DNA from 4 places in the Mesorhizobium sp. M0159 genome. Region 1 is predicted to be linked to each of the others. Evidence: predicted binding sites of a transcription regulator. Region 1 holds the regulator's gene; each other region holds the start of a gene.

Region 1 (4,695 bases):
CATGACGATAACCAGCACCATTCCGGCGGCCATTATGGCCACGGCCGAAGTCTGCACCGACAGGTTCCAGAGATTGCGTGGCGTCAGGAAGGTCCGGCTGTCGAAGTCGAACGGATTGACGCCGAGCCGTACGCTAGAAATGACATGCAGGCCGACCCAGATGACCAGCAGCGCGCCGACCATGCCGAGCATGCGCGTGTCGAGTTCGGTTGCCTTGAGAAATCGGGCAACAATGCCGAGTTCGGATTCCCGTGCCCGGTCTGTCGTGCTGTCGACCGGCGTGTTGGACGTCGTGTCGGTCATGATGTTTCTCCCGCCGGGTTGCCGTCTGCCGCGGATGCCGGAAGCAGCCTAGAAGTTATCCGCCGGAAGCGGAAAAACAACTCTTGTTGGAAAAACGCCGCGGCGAGCGGCCGCGGCGTTCGGACTTTTCGGAAACGTCGGCTCAGTTGCAGACTGCAACAGTGCCAGCCGTCACCCCGGCGCAGACCTCTTCTTTCTTGATCCAGCCGGCGTCGATGACGACGTTGAGGTTGTCCTTGGTGATGGCGACCGGGGTCAGGAACAGCGACTTGACGGTATTGCCGCCGGGCGTGGTGAAATCCTTCACGCCGGCAATGTCGGTCATCTGCTTGCCGTCGGCCAGTTGCGAGGCGATCTCGGCGGCATTCTTGCCGAGCTCGCGCGCATCCTTCCACACCGACACGGTCTGTGTGCCGAGCGCGATGCGGTTCAGCGCGGCGTGGTCGCCGTCCTGGCCCGAAACCGGAACCGATCCGGCCAGCCCTTGCGCCGTCAGCGCGGCGACGACGCCGCCGGCAGTGCCGTCATTAGCGGCGACCACGGCATCGACCTTGTTGTCGTTGGCGGTCAGGAACTGTTCCATGTTCTTCTGAGCGTTGGCCGGCAGCCAGCCGTCCGTATAGGCCTCGCCGACATTCTTGATCTTGCCGCCGTCAATGGCCTCCTTCAGCACCTCCATCGAACCGGCAAACAGGAAATCGGCATTCGGATCGGAACCCGAACCCTTGATGAAGACGTAGTTGCCTTCCGGCTTCACCTTGAAGACTTCGCGGGCCTGCATGCGGCCGACTTCCTTGTTGTCGAAGGTCAGATAGAACACGTCCTTGTTCTCGATCAGCCGGTCATAGCCGACGACCGGGATGCCTTCGTCCAGTGCCTTCTGCACGGCCGGCCCGATGGCCGAGGCGTCCTGCGCCAGGATGATCAGTGCGCTGGCGCCCTGCGAGATCAGGCTCTCGACGTCGGTGAGCTGCTTGCCGGGGTTGGACTGTGCGTCGGCGGAAATATACTTGTCGCCTGCGGCCTCAATGGCCGCCTTCATTGCGGCCTCGTCGGTCTTCCAGCGCTCTTCCTGGAAGTTCGACCAGGAAACGCCGATGACCTTGTCTTTAGCCTGCGCCACCGACGCCAGCGCCAGCGTCATGGCGACACCCGCCAGAATGGCGGTCGTGAATTTCTTCATCATATCCTCCCTGCGCCGCGTACGGCGTGACCAATTGGCTCAAAGACCAGCTTAGAAGCTCTAATTTTTTCGAGCCTCGAAAAAATACTGGCCCGATCTCCGGCTGCTGTCAACATCGATTCTGATGGATTTTGATGACTCTGCGAGTTTTTTCGAGCGTCGGAATAAACGATGACAGCGCCACCTGCATCTGACACTATTTGCCTGCGTCCGACACTATTTGTCGGACATTACCGACGGCTTCCGGTTCATGAGCGGCCGCGGCAACCGGGAGGAAAGCAAAACAATGTCGGTCGGAATCCGCCATGACGATTTGCGCCGGCGCAACCGGGCGATGGTGATCTCGGCGGTGCGCCGGGCCGGCCAGCCATCGCGTACTGAGATCGCAGCTACCACCGGCCTCAGTCATTCGACCATATCGGCGATCTCTTCTGACCTGATACGGGAAGGCATCCTCGCCGAGAGCAAGGCAAGTGAGCCCGTTTCGTTGAAACGCGGTCGTCCGCAGGTCGGCCTCGCCCTCAACCCGGAAGCGGCGGCGGTGTTGACCGTGGTGTTGTCGCTGAATTTCCTGTCGGCCGCTATTATCGACTATACGGGACAGGTGGTCGCCGAGGAACAGCGCCGGCTGGACACGCTGACCATGCCGCGCGACGAGCTGATCCGTGAATGCATGACCATCGTCCGGCGCCGGCTGCAGGATCCAGACCTTGACGTCCGCAGTGTCGCCCGCATCGCCCTGGCGATTCAGGGCATTACCGACTCCCCTGCACGCGCCATGCTGTGGTCGCCGATCACGCCGCAGACCGACATCGCCTTTGCCGACATGCTGGAGGACGAATTCGGCATCCCGGCAACGGTGGAGAACGACTGCAACATGATGGCGGTGGCTTTGCGCTGGCGCAATCCGGATCGCTATCGCGACGACTTCATCGCCATCCTGCTTTCGCATGGCATCGGCATGGGGCTGGTGCTGAAGGGCGAACTGTTCACCGGGACGCATTCCTCGGGCGGCGAATTTGGCCACATGATCCATCGTCCGGGCGGCGCGCTCTGCCGTTGCGGGCGGCGCGGCTGCATCGAGGCCTATGCCGGCAACTACGCCATCTGGCGCAACGCCAGGCAGATGAGCGAAGACAGCGAGCCGGTCGCCGACGTCAGCGACGCCGACATGCGAGCACTGGCGGCCCGGGCGCGCGAGAAAGATGGGCCGGAACGCGAGGCCTACCGCAAGGCCGGCGAAGCGCTGGGTTTCGGTCTCGGCTCGCTGTTCGCGCTGATCGATCCGGCACCGGTCGCGATGGTCGGCGCCAGTGCCGCCGCCTTCGATCTGATCGAGCCGGCCATGCGGAAGGCAATCGCCCAGACCGCCGGCGGCCAGCATTCAGGCTCGATCTCCTTCGATACAGAGCCGAACGAATTGCCGCTGATCCGCGAAGGCTGCGCGATGCGGGCGTTAAGCTTCGTCGACCAGGAGATTTTCGCGCCGGGCGCGCAAATGAGGCCCAGCGTCAGAAAGAACGTAGCCTGACCAGGCGGGTCAATCTTCCCTGATCGCATAGCCGGCACCGCGGATGGTGCGGATGACATCCGGCATCCGGCCGTTGTTGACGGCTTTGCGCAGCCGCCCGACATGCACGTCGACGGTGCGTTCGTCGATGTAGATTGTCTCGCCCCAGACATTATCGAGTAACTGGCTGCGCGAGAAGACACGGCCCGGATGCCGCATCATGAACTCGAGCAGCCGGAATTCGGTCGGCCCGAGCCTGATTTCGCTCTTCTTGCGATAGACCCTGTGCGATTCGCGATCGAGCACGATGTCGCCTACCTTCAGCACGCTGGACAGCACTTCCGGCTTGGCGCGCCGCAGCAGCGCCTTGACCCTGGCCATGAATTCCGGTGTCGAAAACGGTTTGACCAGATAGTCGTCGGCGCCGGTCGAAAGACCGCGCACCCGGTCGCTCTCCTCGCCGCGCGCGGTCAGCATGATGATCGGCAGCCGCTCGGTTTCGGGGCGCACCCGCAACCGACGACAGAGCTCGATGCCGGAAACCGCTGGTATCATCCAGTCGAGCACCAAAAGGTCGGGCACATTCTCCTGCAAACGGATCTCGGCTTCGTCGCCGCGTGTCACCACCTCGACCTGGTAGCCTTCGGATTCGAGATTGTAGCGGAGCAGCACACCCAACGGCTCCTCGTCCTCCACCACCATTATGCGTGGTGCGATCATCGGCTGGGCACCCCCATCATGTCACCGGTGCGGACATTGTCGTTTCGTCCTGCTTCGGACGATTGACCGGCAATTGCTCGCCGGTCAGCACATAATACGCATTTTCGGCGATGTTGGTGACATGGTCGCCGATCCGCTCCAGATTCTTGGCGCAGAACAGCAGGTGCGTGCAAGCGGTGATGTTGCGCGGATCTTCCATCATGTAGGTCAAGAGCTCGCGGAACACGGACGTGTATTTGACGTCGATGCGCTCGTCGGCGGCACGCAGCTTGGCCAACGCGGCCGCATCGCCTGCAGCATATTCCTCGATGACACCCTGCACCTGGATGAGAACCAGCTGCGCCATCGCGTCGATGGAATGCGACAGGTCCCGCGGCGTGGCGCTGAGGCCGACCGCACTCACGCGCTTGGCGATATTCTTGGCAAGATCGCCGATGCGTTCGAGGTCGCCCGCCATGCGGATCGCTCCGACCACATGGCGAAGATCGTGGGCCATCGGCTGGCGTTTGGCGATCAGGGTTATGGCGCGGTCGTCCAGTTCGCGTTGACGCGCATCCATGATGGCGTCGTCGGAAACGACGCGTTGCGCCAGCACGTTGTCGGAATTCAACAGGGCCTTGGTCGCCCCGCCGACCATCGAACCGGCGAGGTCGGCCATGTCGCGGATCAGCTTGCTGATCTGCTCGAGATCCTCGTCGAAAGAAGCGACTGTGTGTTCGCCCATGGTCCTGTCCTCATATGCATGATCGGAACGGCTCAGCCGAAGCGGCCAGTGATGTAGTCCTGCGTGCGCTTCTCGCGGGGCGACGTGAAGATCTTCTCGGTCCGGTCGAACTCGACCAGTTCACCCAGATACATGAAGGCGGTCTGGCGCGACACGCGCGCCGCCTGCTGCATGTTGTGGGTGACGATGACGATCGTGTAGTCGGCTTGCAATTCGTCGATCAGTTCCTCGATCTTGGCAGTCGACAGCGGGTCG
Region 2 (4,695 bases), on a different contig from region 1:
AATTCGCCGCGGCCGGAGACGAAGAACGAATCCTTGTCCGGCGATTCCTCGATCTTCAGCGCGACATTGCCTTCGGCCTCGCGCAGCAGGCGGTCGCGGATGACGCGGCTGGTCACCTTGTCGCCTTCGGTGCCGGCCAGCGGGGAATCATTGACCAGGAACGACATCGTCACGGTCGGCGGATCGATCGGCTGCGCATGCAGCGGTTCCGTCACCGACGGGTCGCAGAACGTGTCGGCGACGGTGCCCTTCGACAGACCGGCAATAGCGACGATGTCGCCCGCCTGCGCCTCGTCGATGGGCTGGCGCTCGAGCCCGCGGAAAGCGAGGATCTTCGAGATTCGGCCGGTTTCGACCTGGGTGCCGTCATGGTGCAGCACCTTGACCGCCTGGTTGGATTTCAGCGTGCCGGATTCGATACGGCCGGTGATGATGCGGCCGAGGAACGGATTGGCTTCCAGGATGGTGCCGATCATGCGGAACGGGCCGGGATGAACGGTCGGCGCTGGCACGTGCTTGATGACGAGGTCGAACAGCGGCGCCAGAGCCTGGTCCTTCGGACCTTCGGGGTTTTCCGAGACCCAGCCGTCGCGGCCTGAACCGTAAAGGATAGGGAAGTCGAGCTGCTCGTCGGTAGCGTCAAGTGCTGCAAAAAGATCGAACACCTCGTTGACCACTTCGACGTGGCGGGCATCTGGCCGGTCGATCTTGTTGATGACGACGATCGGCTTCAGTCCAACCTTGAGTGCCTTGCCGACCACGAATTTGGTCTGCGGCATCGGCCCCTCGGCGGCGTCGACCAGCACGATGGCCGAATCCACCATCGACAGAATGCGCTCGACCTCGCCGCCGAAGTCGGCGTGGCCGGGCGTGTCGACGATGTTGATGCGGGTGTCCTTCCAGTCGACCGAGGTCGCCTTGGCCAGGATGGTGATGCCGCGTTCCTTTTCGAGGTCGTTCGAATCCATGGCGCGCTCGGCGACGCGCTGGTTGTCGCGGAACGAGCCAGACTGTTTCAGAAGCTGGTCGACGAGGGTGGTTTTTCCATGGTCGACGTGCGCGATGATCGCGATATTGCGGATTTTCATGTTTCGGTCTCGGGAGCGTTGCAGGCAGCAGGCCAAAAGGCGCTGCCTCTTTCGGTTGGGCGGCTCATACAGGGTTTTTCGCAATTGCGAAAGAGGAGGCGAGCCACCAAATAAAGTCACCAAATCTTAAATGTCTTGGTGTGAAGTGGAATTATTAACCAAGGCGGAACCTTTCATGGTCCGGACAGTTCGAATTTCATGATCGAGATAGGCATCAAACTCCGGCCGATTTTGGCATGTACCGCGCTCGCCGTCCTCCTCGCGGCCGGCGCGGCGCAGTCGGCGGCGTCGTTCAAGGAGACGCGGTCTGCTTTGCCGTCCGACAAGCCGTCGGCGGAGCAGCTTTTTGCCGATGCTCCCGATGGCGTCGATCCGGTGGTGACCGGGCCGGTCAGCGCCGCCTTCAAGCAGCGGCAGCAAAATGCCGGATGCGACAGCGCCGTCTGGCCCAACATTCCCGTCGTCTGCTATCCCGATTGATATACGTCCTACCCTCGGGCTGGCCCGAGGGTAGTGGCGCCGTCGCTCACGCCGACCGCACCGGATCGAGCGTGACCTTGTAGAGTTCGCTGTCGTCGCGATCCATCAGCCGCACCGTCAACTGCTCGGTGGCGCCATCGATTTCGACGAGCCCGAAGAACTGCAGGCCGGCCGAAGGCGCCAGGTTTTGACCCTGTTCGGCAGTTGGTGCCTTTATGAACTTCAGCTCCGGGCCGAATGTCATATCGAAACCATTAGGCCCGAACGTGCCGGAATGGATCGGACCCGAAACGAATTCCCAAAACGGATTGAAGTCCTGGAACTGCGCCTTGTCCGGATTGTAGTAATGCGCGGCTGTGTAATGCACGTCTGCGGTGAGCCAGACAGTGTTGCTGATACCCGCATTCTTTATATAGCGAAGAAGGTCGGCAATTTCCAGCTCACGCCCTTTGGCCGGGCCATTGTCGCCATTGCTGACCGCCTCGGCCCCTACCTTCTTGGTGCCGTCGTTCCAGACGACGAGGCCGAGCGGCATGTCGGCGGCGATGATTTTCCAGGTTGCGTTGGAATTCGCCAGTTCACGCTTCAGCCACTTGATCTGCTGTTCACCGAGGATGCGCGATTGCGGCGTCATCGTCTCCTGCATATCCGGACCGTTGGGGCCGCGGTAGGAACGCATGTCGAGGAAGAACACGTCGAGCAGCGGACCATAGGCGATCTTGCGGTAGACGCGGCCCGGCTCCGACGGCTCGTAACGGATCGTCGTCATTTCGTGGAAGGCGCGCGCCGCACGTGCCGCCAGCACATGGATGGATTTTTCAGTGTAGCGATCGTCGGCGCTCAGGTCCTTCGATTCCGACCAGTTGTTCAGCACCTCGTGGTCATCCCACTGATAGAAGGTCGGACAGATGGCGCTGAGCGCCAGCAAATGCCTGTCCATCATGTTGTATTTCCACTGCGCCCGGTATTCGTTCAGCGTCTCGGCAACCTTGCGCTTCTCGTCGATCAGCACTTTGTTTTTCCACTTGCCGCCGTTGGGCAGGTCGACCTCGTCCTTCATCGCACCATCGGCATAGATCGTATCGCCCGAATGCAGGAAGAAGTCGGGCGTGTGCTTGGCAATGGTGGCGTAGGTCTTCATGCCGGTCTCGTCGATGCCCCAGCCTTGGCCGGCGGTGTCGCCCGACCAGGCAAAGCGAATGTCGCGCTTCGAGGCAGGTGCCGTGCGGAAGCGGCCGACGACCGGCTCGGAAACGGCGTTGATGTCGGCAAGATCGGCCGCGACCATGCGGTAGAAGATGTCCTGGTCGGAGGCGAGATCGGTAAGCAGCCGCTTCACCGTATAATCGCTGGCCGGCGAGGTATCGAGCGGCGCCAGGCGGACGGCATTGGTGAAGCTTTCGGTCGGCGACACCTCGAACATGACGCGCGACGGCCGGTCGGTGCGTGTCCAGACCATGCCGCTGGTGGCGTCGACGTCGCCGGACTGGATGCCATGGGTGAAAGCCGGGCGCTGATTGGCGCGCGAGTAATAGGGAAGGGCGAGGCCCGAGGCGCCGACCAGGCCAACGGCGCTGGCCGACGTGACGAAAGCGCGTCGCGTCATCGAAATCTTGTTCATGGCTGTCTCCTGGATGGCATTGAACGTCGCCGCCAAGCTCCAGCTTCAATGTTTCAGGCAAATTTCGAAACGATGAAGGTTTGATAACAGTGAACAGGCTGGCGAATCTCCCTCCTTGAGGGGGAGATGTCGCCGAAGGCGACAGAAGGGGGTCGTCTCGCATGGAGCACCGACCTCTTGCATCGGCGATAAGGGGCCGAGCCCAGTCGGACCGACCCCCTCTGGCCGCTTCGCGGCCATCTCCCTCAAGGGGGGAGATTAGCACGGCCGATTGCGCCCTACGCCGCCTGCGGTTCCGGATCAAACGCCGGGCGGCTGGTGTTGATCAGCAGCGAGATGCAGGCGGCGGCTATTGCCGTCATGCCGGCGATCAGGAAGGCAAGCTGATAGTTGCCCTGAAGCTCACGCATGGTGCCACCGAAGGCAGCGGCGGTTGCCGCACCCACCTGATGGCCGGCGACGATCCAGCCGAAGACGATCGGCCCGCTGCGGTCGCCGAACGCCTCGTTGGAAAGCCTGAGCGTCGGCGGCACCGTCGCGATCCAGTCCAGTCCGTAAAACACGGCGAAGATGATCAGGCTGGTCGCCGAGAAGCCGGAATAGGGCAAATAGATCAGCGACAGGCCGCGAATACCGTAATAGACGCCGAGCAGCTTGCGCGGGTCGAAACGGTCGGTGAGCCAGCCCGACAGCGTTGTGCCGATAAGATCGAAGATGCCCATCATCGAGAGCAGGCCTGCAGCCTGCACTTCGCCGATGCCCATATCGCCGCAAAAGGCGATCAGGTGCGTGCCAACCAACCCGTTGGTGGTGAAGCCGCAAACGAAGAAGGTGGCGAACAGATACCAAAAGACGCGCGTGCCGGCGGCGCGGCGCAGCGTGCTCATCGTATGCGCGAGGAAATTGCCTTGCGCGGCAGGTGGTGACGGCGGCACGTCGTCGAGCTCGGCGCCATAGCGCACCATGCCGATGGAGGCCGGCCGCTCCGGCACCAGCAGCCAGACCAGCGGCAGCAGGCAGGCGGTGGCAACCGAGACCGCGATGACAATCGGCCTCCAGCCGCCCGACTGGGCGAGCGAGGCGAGCAGCGGCAGGAAGACCAGCAGCCCGGTGGCACTGGACGCCGACATCAGTCCCATCACCAGGCCGCGATTGGTCTTGAACCAGCGGTTGACGATGGTCGCGCCGAGCACGGTGGCGACGGCGCCCGAGCTGACGCCGGAAAACACGCCCCAGGTGAGGAGCAGATGCCACGGTTTGGTCATCAACAGGCTGAGCGCGGTCGATCCCGACATCAACAGCAGCGCGGCAAGCAAGGTGCGGCGCAGCCCGATCCGCTCCATCAGCGCCGCGGCAAACGGCCCGGTCAGGCCGTAGAGGAAGATGCCGGTGGCCGCCGCCAGCGACACCACGTCGCGCCGCCAGCCGAAACTGTTCTCCAGCGGCAGCATCATGACTGCCGGCGCCGAACGCAGGCCCGCTGCGATCAGCAGGCAGAGGAAGATG
Region 3 (4,695 bases), on a different contig from region 1:
CCGCTGGGACTCTCGGCAAATGGCAGTCCGCCTGTGTTCATGCCGAAAATGCCGACGATCAGGGTTCCTGGCAAAAGCAGCGCGCTCATCACCGCCAGCGCCTTGAGGCTACGGTTCGATTCGTCGGCAAGCTCAGCCGCAAGCTCCTCCTGCAGCAGCCTTGCCCGGTCGTTGATCATGACGACCTCGCGGTCGAGCCGTTCAAGGCGCGCAGCAAGCCGGCGCAGAACTTCATGTGCGCCGGCGGAAAGGTTCCAGGCGGAACGGTCTTCGTCCTGGAAAAGCGCTGCCAGGGCCGAGATCGGCCGATGCAGGGATACGGCAAGGCGGCGCACATCCTTCAGCTGCCGTTTTTCGTCGGCAAGCCGCTCGGTCACGAGATGATCCTCGACTGCATCCAGCCGCTTCGTTGCCGCGGCGAGCCGCAGGCTGGTGGTCTTGCAAAAAGCCATGACTAGCATTTCGAACAGCTCGAATGCCGTGGCCGGCCGCAGCCCCGCGGCAAGGGCCGTGTGCACTTCCTCCACTGCCGCCAGCGGATGCCGGCGGCCGGTGACCAGCAGCCGTTCCGAGACCGCAAAATGCAATCTGCCGATGGTCGTCGACTGATGGGTGATCTCGCCATGCAGATCGGCCGAAATGCCGTGGACGACGCCATTCTCATGCGCCAGCACTAGGCTGTCCTCATGTCCTTCGAGGATTGCATGAGCCGACGCCGGCAGCGCGCAGGCATGGCTGACCCAGGAATGGGCGCGCCGGTCGACAAGGTCGACATGCAGCCAGACCCAGCCGCCCGCTGAGGCCAGCGCGGCCTCTATGTCTCGGGGCGCCAGCGGTTCGGGAGCTTTGCCGGGAGCGGCATGATAGGCCCAGACCAGCCCGGGAGCATGATGCTGGTCGTCCGCGGCAAGCAATGTCAGATGCGATGCGTCATTCATGGCCGCCGCCGAAACGATGCACGTTCAGGTGATCAGGGCGGCGCCGGGGCCGGTGCCGCGACATTCTGGTCAAACCCTGCCCCCGCTCAGAACACCTGGCGGAAGATGACGAACAACACGAAGGCAAGACAGATGGAGACCGGAAGGGTCAGTATCCAGGCCATCAGCATGTTGCGCACCGTCGACCATTGCAGGCCCGAGCCGTTCGCCGCCATGGTGCCGGCAACGCCCGAGGACAGCACATGGGTGGTTGAGACCGGCAGGCCGAGATAGTCGGCCGATGCGATCGTCGCCATCGCGACAAGCTCGGCGGACGCACCCTGACCGTAGGTCAAATGGCTTTTGCCGATCTTCTCGCCGACGGTGACGACGATGCGCTTCCAGCCGACCATGGTGCCGAGGCCGAGCGCCAGCGCGATGGCGACCTTGACCCAGAGCGGGATGAACTTCGTCGCGTTGTCGACCGCCTTATGGTAGGTCGTCACCGCCTTCAGGTCGTCTGCCTCCATCGGCAGCAGCTTCTTCTTGTCGATCAGCTTCAGCGCTTCACCGATAAGATAGATGTTGTTGCGGGCGTTGCTGACCAGCGTTGTCGGCAGCTTTTCCACGGACGGATAGGGCGACAACATGGCGCTGGTGTCGTGGATGAAGCTCTGCAGGGCAGGCGTGGTCTCGTCCTTCCAGGTCTTGGTGCGAACGGCGTTGCCGACCACGGTTGCCGCATCGGTCACGGCGACGCCGGGCTTGACGTATTTGCCGAGTACCGTTTCGACCTGCGTCGCCGCCGATTTGTAAGCTTCGAGATAGTTCACGTCCGGTGTGCGGTTGAGCGCGAAGGCGGTCGGCACGACGCCGATCGGGATGAGCATGATGAGGCCCATGCCCTTTTGCCCGTCATTGGAGCCGTGGGCAAAGCTGACGCCGGTGCAGGTGAAAATAAGCAGCGCCCGAATCCACAGCGGCGGCGGCGCGCTCGACTTGGGCGCCTCGTAGAGCTCGCGGTTCCTGACCAGCAGCTTCATCACCAGAAGCAGCAGTGCAGCCAGGCCAAAACCGACCAGCGGCGAGATCAGGAGCGACAGGCCGACATTGGACGCCTGCGACCAGTCGACGCCGCTGGTGACGGAGCCGGCCGGGGCCATGAACTGGTTGGCGAGACCGACGCCGATGATCGAACCGATCAGCGTGTGCGAGCTCGAGGCCGGCAGGCCGAGATACCAGGTTCCGAGATTCCACATGATCGCTGCGACCAGCAGCGCGAAGACCATGGCCAGCCCCGCGCTCGATCCGACCTGAAGGATCAATTCGACCGGCAGCAGCGATATGATGCCGAAGGCGACCGCCCCGCTGGCGGTAAGCACGCCGAGGAAGTTGAAGAAGCCGGACCACATCACTGCAAGCTCGGCCGGCATGGAATGCGTGTAGATCACCGTTGCCACCGCATTGGCAGTGTCGTGAAAACCGTTGACGAATTCGAAGCCGAGCGCGATCAGCAGCGCCAGCCCAAGCAGGATCCACGGCACCGCGATGGTGCTGGTCAGGTCCTGGCTGAGCGCGTAGCCGACATAGGCAAGGCCGCCCAGAATGATGACGGCAAAGGCCGGCAGAAACCATTTACCGGTGTCGTTTGGCCGGTCAAGCGGATGCTCCGGCCTTGGAATTCCTGCCTCGCTTGAAACAATATCGACCACACCCCACTCCTCCTGCGTTGCAGCAAAGAATGGGAGGACGCTATGTCGGCACGATGAAGCCTGTGTGACGGCAGGCACTTTGGGTTGACGCAACGGGCGATCGACGCGACCGAGGCAGTTGAACCCGGCCAGCGCATTCCTAGACTATTCCGCGATCTCCAGCAGGGTCGATATCAGCAGCCGGCGCTCTTCGGCGGAGAGAATGTCCGAACCGAACAGGTTCATGCTGCGAAGCCCTTCGATGGCGAGATAGCAGACCAGCAGCGCCCTAAGGTTCGGCGTTTCCTGCTTCAGCCGCTCGAACAGCTGCCGCCTGAACGATTTTATCGGGGTCAGGAAATCGGGATCCTCGGCAATCGCCGAAAATATCCAGGATGCCGACGGTTTCGATTCCTCGGCATGCTCGGCCGACAGCTTGATATAAGTTGCAAGCGGGCTTTCGCCGTTGACGCCGGCCGTGCGGGCGGACTCCAGGGCCTGCTCGAAGGCGCGCAGGTAATCCTCTACCAGCGCCTGCATCAATTTCGCCTTGGTCGGGAAATTGTAGAGAAGACCACCCTTCGACACGCCGGCACGGCTGGCGACCGCATCCAGCGACAGGCTGCCAGGACCCGTCTCGCGCGCCACGGCGGCGGCGGCGGCGAGAATCTTCTCGCGCGAATTTGCTCTGCGGGCCTTCATCAAGCGTTCCCCATTCATTAGCTTAGGCGGAATTGACAAGACCGTCCAGACGGTACAGTAAGATCGCCGTCATTTGAAATTGGGACCAGTCACAGGTATGTGTTCCGGTCGTCCGACCGTTATGCTGGGCCGTGGCCGAGGGGACTGTTCGTGATCAAGCGCTTCATCATCGCCTTCATTCTGCTCGTGCTGGTGTGCGGCGGCATCGTCGGCTTCAACCTGTTTCACGACATGGCAACCAAACAGTTCTTCGCCAGCATGAAGCCGCCGGCCGCGACCGTGTCGACGGTCATCGTCAAACCGATGTCCTGGACGCCCGGCATCGAGGCGATCGGCACTGTCAGTGCCGTACGCGGCGTCGACCTCACCGTCGAAACCGCGGGCATCGTCAAGGACATCCTGTTCCATGCCAATCAGAAGGTCGCCGCCAACGCCGTGCTGCTTCAGCTCGACGATGAAGTCGAGCGAGCCGACCTCGTGGCATCGAAGGCGCAAGCCACATCCGACCAGACGACGCTGATGCGCGCTCTTGAGCTGCAGAAGCGCGGGGTCGGCACCGACGCTACGCTCGACACGGCGCAGGCAGCAGCATCGGTCTCCGCAGCGCAGGTAAACAAGCTGCAAGCGGTGCTCGACCAAAAGCAGTTGACGGCCCCTTTCAAGGGTACCGTCGGTATTCCGAAAATCGACCTTGGCCAGTATCTCACACCCGGCACCGCTGTGGTGACCTTGCAGGACATGGATACGATGCGTGTCGATTTCACCGTGCCGGAGCAGCAGCTTCCGCAGCTGAAGATCGGACAGACGGTGCGGTTGGGCGTCGGCGGCGGCGACATGCCGTTCACCGGCAGCATCCGCGGCATCGATCCGAAGATCGACCCGACCAGCCGGCTGGTGACCGTGAGGGCGGAGGTCGGCAATCCCGAAGGCAAGCTGACGCCCGGCCAGTTCGTCCAGGTGCGCGTCGAACTGCCCGAGGAGAACGACGTGCTGGCGCTGCCGCAGACGGCGCTGACTTCCAGCCTGTACGGCGACTTCGTCTTCGTGGTGCGCCCGGCCAAATCCGCCGAAGCCAACGGCGCGGCGCCCGAGGCAAAGCCGGAAGAAAAGCCGGCTGCAGATGCTGCCAAGCCCGCGGCCGAAGCACCCGCGGCAAAACCCGACGAAAAGCCGGCTGCTACCCCAGCCAAACCGGCAGAGGAGGCCAAGCCGGCAGCGGAAGAACAGAAGCCGCAGCTCGTGCTCGCCCAGGTGTTCGTCAAGCCAGGCCGCCGCAACGCCGGCCTGGTCGAGATCCTGGAGGGCATCGCGCCCGGCGACGAAGTCGTTACCGCCGGCCAGAACCGGCTCTCCAACGGCATGTCCGTTGCCGTCGACAACACGAT
Region 4 (4,695 bases), on a different contig from region 1:
CTCGTCGAGATTGCCGGCGCTGGCGTGATGGGTTGCGTGGGCGCGGCGCCAGCAATCGTAGGGCGTCAGCGTCAGCACGCCAAGGACGCGGCCGATCCAGTCGTCGGCATAGCGATTGGCAAAGAAGGAGCCGTGGCCGCAATCGTGCTGGATCATGAAGATCCGCACCAGAAAGCCGGCGGCTGGAAGGATGAGGACCAGACCCCACCAATGGCCATAGGCATAAGCGGCCGAGGACAATGTCCACAGCGTGGCGAAGGGGATGAGGGTGATGGCGAGTTCGACGGCGCTGCGACGCCTGTCGGGCTTTTTATAGCGCGACAGGATTTTCAACCAGGCGCGCTTGCTGTTTGCCACAGCTTCGGGGGAAATCATGTTCATCATGAAACATAGGCGGAGCAGCGCGCTGCCGCAAGCCGGCGATCACGCAAAGTTACTGCGGGTAAATGTCGCGCGATGGCGAGGAATTGATGGCCGCAGTCGCCGGGCGCACGGCCTGCAATGGTGTTTACCGACGGCGCCCGCCTGCGACCACCTTGGCTTCCACGCCGTCCAGGCGGTCGAGCAATTCCTTCAGACGGTCGGGAATATCGGACTCCGTGCGGAAGGCCGGCAAGGTGCGCAGAAAGCGCTTGGTCGCCTCGGTGCCGAGCTGGCGCCGGATATCGGCGGCGAGCCCATCGCGTTTTTCGCCATTCCTGCGGGGCATCATCCAAAATCCTGTGTCGGCTTCGAAACTCTTCCAAGGGAGGAATGGTTCCCGCATTGTAGTGTCCCGGCAAGCAAAGACGTCGGGTACGGTAAAGTTTGAATTAAAATCGAAAGGTCTGCGCCGTCCGCCATCAATCAGCGACAGCGGCTGCAGTATCGCTTGCCCCTTGATTTTTGGCCGCTAAACCTCGATATCGGGCGCAAATCCACACCATTCGAAAATGACGGGAAACGGCGATGAGCGACCAGGCAAAAGACGAACGCGCGCCCGATGAAGCCGAGAAGACCGAGGCTGCCGCGGAGCCAAGGGAAGGTGGCGTCGACGGCGACTATGAAGCGCTTGTGCGGCTTCTGAAGGAAAACGAAGAGCTGAAGGATCGCGCGCTGCGCGTCGCGGCCGACATGGAGAACTTGCGTCGCCGCACCGCCCGCGACGTCCACGACGCGCGCGCCTATGCGGTTGCCAATTTTGCCCGCGACATGCTTTCGGTGTCAGACAATCTGCGCCGTGCGCTGGATGCCATCCCGGAGGAGGCCAAGGCTTCGGGCGATGCCGGCTTCAAGGCGCTGATCGACGGCGTCGAGATCACCGAGCGCGCCATGCTGTCGGCGCTGGAACGCCACGGCGTGAAGAAGCTCGAGCCCGAGGGCGAGAAATTCGATCCGAATTTCCACCAGGCGATGTTCGAGGTGCCCAATCCCGACGTACCGGCCAACACGGTCGTGCAGGTCGTGCAGCCCGGCTATTCGATCGGCGAGCGTGTTCTGCGGCCCGCCATGGTCGGCGTGGCTAAGGGCGGCCCCAAGCATGTGGCGAGCGAAGCGCCAGTCGAGCCGGGGCCGGTCAACGAGCAGGCTGAGAAAGATGCGTGAATGGGTGAATGGTCAATAGTGAATGGTTAGTAGTGAGTAGCCAATTGCTGCTCCAGCAGTCAGTGCTATGTTCTATTCACTATTCACTATTCACTATTCACTATTCACTATTCACTATTCACGCCGCAAACCGCTGCGCTTCTCCACCATAATAATTGACGTAGCGGGCACCGATCTCCTTGACCGGCATCACCACGAACACGTCGACCGTCGAGAATTCACGGTCGATGACGCAACCGTCGCCAATGCGCGCGCCGACGCGCAGATAGCCCTTGACCAGTGGCGGCATCGCGGCGATCGCCGCCTTGGTATTGACCGCCTCGATCGGCATCAGATCCATGGAACAATAGCGCCCGGCGACGGCACGCACGTCCCAGGATGAATTCGTCCGGCAGTGGTGGGCAAGATAGGTCAGCGCCTCTGCATGTGCCGCCGGCACGGTGCCGTGGAACGACGCGCAGCCGGTCATCACGCCGATGCCGTAATGATTGATATAGGCCCAGATGCCTTGCCACAGCGCCTCGATGGTGCGCTTCGAGCGGTATTCCGGCAGAACGCAGGAGCGGCCGAGCTCGAGGAAGCGCTGGCCGGGATGCCGCGCGATCAGCTTGGTCAGTTCGAATTCACCTTCGGAATAGAAGCCTCCGGCGGCCGCGGCAATCTCCTGCCGCAGCAGGCGGTAGGTGCCGACGATGCGGCGATGCTCGGGGCCGGAAAGCGAAGTATCGAAGACCAGCAGATGGTCGCAGAGGGGATCGAAGCGGTCGGCATCGCGGCGGTCCTGCATCTGGAACAGGTCCTTCCTGGCACCAAGCTCGTCGTAGAACACCCGGTAGCGCACTTCCTGCGCGGCAGCGATCTCGGGCTCGTTGCGGGCGAGCCGCACTTCGAGATTGCCGATGCGGCCGAGCGATGCGCCTTTTATGACGGCATCGGCGTTCCGGCCGACGAGCAAAGGCCCGCTGGCGTTCGGCCGAGCATCACATTCCGGCATGACTGTATGCACGAGTGATTCTCCTTCGAGCCATCCCTCTTGGCACGGGGATACGGTGTAGGTGCAACAGGATTGTGACAGTACCGTGATACGGCTCTGCGGGCAATACTTCGTCGGCTGGGTAATCTATCAACCGTCTATGTTGTGCCTCAGGCGGCCGCTTGCCCTTCGACCGCATGAACCAGGGCATCGGGGTCGAGCGGCTTGGTGACGAAGCCGCTGGCACCGTGAGCGAGCACGGCGTGGCGGGTCTTTTCCTGGCTGTCGGCCGACAGCACCATGATCGGCACCGGCGGCACCGCGGTCTCCTCCTCATGGCGGCGGATGGCGGCGATGGCGTCCAGACCGTCCATGACAGGCATGTGCAAGTCCATCAGCACCACGTCGTAGCGGTGCTTGTGGCCGGTGCTGATGACCGCCTCGACCGCGGCCTTGCCGTTGCCGACCACTTTCACGCGATGCCCGGCCTTCAGCAGCGTGGCGCGGGCCAGCATGGCGTTGATGTCGTTGTCCTCGGCGATCAGCACCGACAGGCCCTGCTGGCGGGCGCCAATGGCGTGCCCCGCCTGCGCGCCGCGCCTTTGCAGTTGCGGCTCGGCGATGACCGGTGCATGGCTGGTCAAAAGCACGCGCAGCAGTGTCTCGCCGCGCACCGGCCTCGCCAGGAAGGTGGCGTAACCGTTGGCACGGAACTCGCCAAGCATGCCGCGGTCGGTCGGCGCGATCAGCGTCACTGCCTCGCAATCGGCAAATCCGCTCTGGCGCAGGCGCCTGAGCAGCCTGCCGTCGCTTTGCTCCATGGCAGCATCGATCAGAAGCACGTCACAGCCCTCGGCGAAAGCGGTGGCCTGGGCGGCGGCGGTGGCCAGATCGACCGTGCCGCCATTGGCGCGAATGGTGCGGGCGAGGGCTTCGGCCTCGACCAGGTTCTTCGATACGATCACCGCATGCCGGCCCGACAGCGCGTCCTGGCGGATCTGCGGCGCCTCGACGGCGGAAATAGCGGGAATCTCGAAGACGAATTCGGACCCCTGGCCAAGCCGGCTCGACACAGAGATAGTGCCGCCCATGGCGATCACCAGGCGTTTGGAAATGGCGAGACCGAGGCCGGCACCGCCATGCGCACGGGTCGAGGTGCCGTCAGCCTGTTCGAAGTCCTCGAATATGCGCTCCATGTCCTCCTCGCGCAGACCGGGGCCGGTGTCGGTGATGGTGAAGCAGATGCGGTCGGTGGTTTCGGTGCGGACGCGGGCGATGCTTGCCAGGACGCCGCCGCTGTCGGTGAACTTGACGGCGTTGCCGATGAGATTGAGCAGCACCTGCCTGACCCTGCCGGGGTCGGCGGTGATCAGCTGCGGCACGTCGGGTTCGACATGGCAGCCGAGGCCGATATCCTTGGCAAAAGCCCGCGCCGCCAAAAGCTCGATGACATTGTCGGCGATCTCGCGCACCGACATCGGCTGCGGTTCGGGATCGAAGCGGCCGGCCTCGATCTTGGAGTAGTCGAGCAGGTCCTCGATCAGCGCCAGCAGCGCGCTGGCCGAGGTCGAGATGGCGCCGACATAGGTCCGCTGCTCGGGCGAAAGGCTGGTGTCGGCGAGAAGCCGGGCCATGCCCATGATGCCGTTCATCGGCGTGCGGATCTCGTGGCTGACGGTGGCGAGGAAGCGCGATTTGGCCTGGCTCGCATATTCGGCCCGCTCGCGGGCGGTGATCAGCGAGGATTCGGCGCGCTTGCGAGCGGTGATGTCGCGGGCGATGGCGCGATGCGAAACGGCGCCGCTGTCCTTGTCGCGCACCGACAGCTCGATCCAAGAGAACCAGCGTGGGCCGTCCGGCGTGCGAATGGCGACGTCGGTGGAACTCAGGCATTCATGGTCGGAAAACGCGGCGTCGGGGACGATGCCGACATCGATGCCTAGTTCGGCCAGGGTCTTGCCGGCAAGGTCGCGCTGGTCGGTTTCGACAAGGTCGGCGAAAACCTTGTTGGCGTAGACAATGTGGCCGTCGCGGTCACGATGGACGACGAGATCGCCGAGTGCATCGATCAGCCCGCGAAAGCGCTCCTCGCTCTCCTGCATCTCCCACATGCGGTCGGCCAGCGTCTCGATTTCGGC

Evidence for each region. Region 1 encodes PhoB, which activates phosphate uptake and scavenging genes when phosphate is short. Its sites were predicted from a motif close to TGTCATNNANCTGTCAT; they were not measured.
Region 2: a site for PhoB is predicted at 3,262-3,278, ahead of NKJ32_RS00450 (alkaline phosphatase D family protein). Genes of this name have one in related genera too.
Region 3: a site for PhoB is predicted at 2,683-2,699, ahead of NKJ32_RS00335 (inorganic phosphate transporter). Genes of this name have one in related genera too.
Region 4: a site for PhoB is predicted at 2,642-2,658, ahead of olsB (l-ornithine N(alpha)-acyltransferase). Genes of this name have one in related genera too.

What each region holds. Positions count from the first base shown of each region.
Region 1 is NZ_JAMYTF010000054.1:14,718-19,412, forward strand. Features, by position in the region: gene NKJ32_RS30260 (sugar ABC transporter permease) at 1-303, opposite strand, end outside; gene xylF (D-xylose ABC transporter substrate-binding protein) at 446-1,486, opposite strand; gene NKJ32_RS30270 (ROK family protein) at 1,773-3,017, shown strand; gene phoB (phosphate regulon transcriptional regulator PhoB) at 3,027-3,716, opposite strand; gene phoU (phosphate signaling complex protein PhoU) at 3,733-4,440, opposite strand; gene pstB (phosphate ABC transporter ATP-binding protein PstB) at 4,473-4,695, opposite strand, start outside.
Region 2 is NZ_JAMYTF010000001.1:90,738-95,432, reverse strand. Features, by position in the region: gene typA (translational GTPase TypA) at 1-1,088, opposite strand, end outside; gene NKJ32_RS00455 (hypothetical protein) at 1,287-1,568, shown strand; gene NKJ32_RS00450 (alkaline phosphatase D family protein) at 1,615-3,189, opposite strand; gene NKJ32_RS00445 (MFS transporter) at 3,468-4,695, opposite strand, start outside.
Region 3 is NZ_JAMYTF010000001.1:67,654-72,348, forward strand. Features, by position in the region: gene NKJ32_RS00330 (transporter) at 1-938, opposite strand, end outside; gene NKJ32_RS00335 (inorganic phosphate transporter) at 1,025-2,629, opposite strand; gene NKJ32_RS00340 (TetR/AcrR family transcriptional regulator) at 2,774-3,310, opposite strand; gene NKJ32_RS00345 (efflux RND transporter periplasmic adaptor subunit) at 3,461-4,695, shown strand, end outside.
Region 4 is NZ_JAMYTF010000008.1:167,580-172,274, reverse strand. Features, by position in the region: gene NKJ32_RS11620 (fatty acid desaturase) at 1-381, opposite strand, end outside; gene NKJ32_RS11615 (hypothetical protein) at 509-712, opposite strand; gene grpE (nucleotide exchange factor GrpE) at 949-1,584, shown strand; gene olsB (l-ornithine N(alpha)-acyltransferase) at 1,703-2,578, opposite strand; gene NKJ32_RS11600 (PAS domain-containing hybrid sensor histidine kinase/response regulator) at 2,728-4,695, opposite strand, start outside.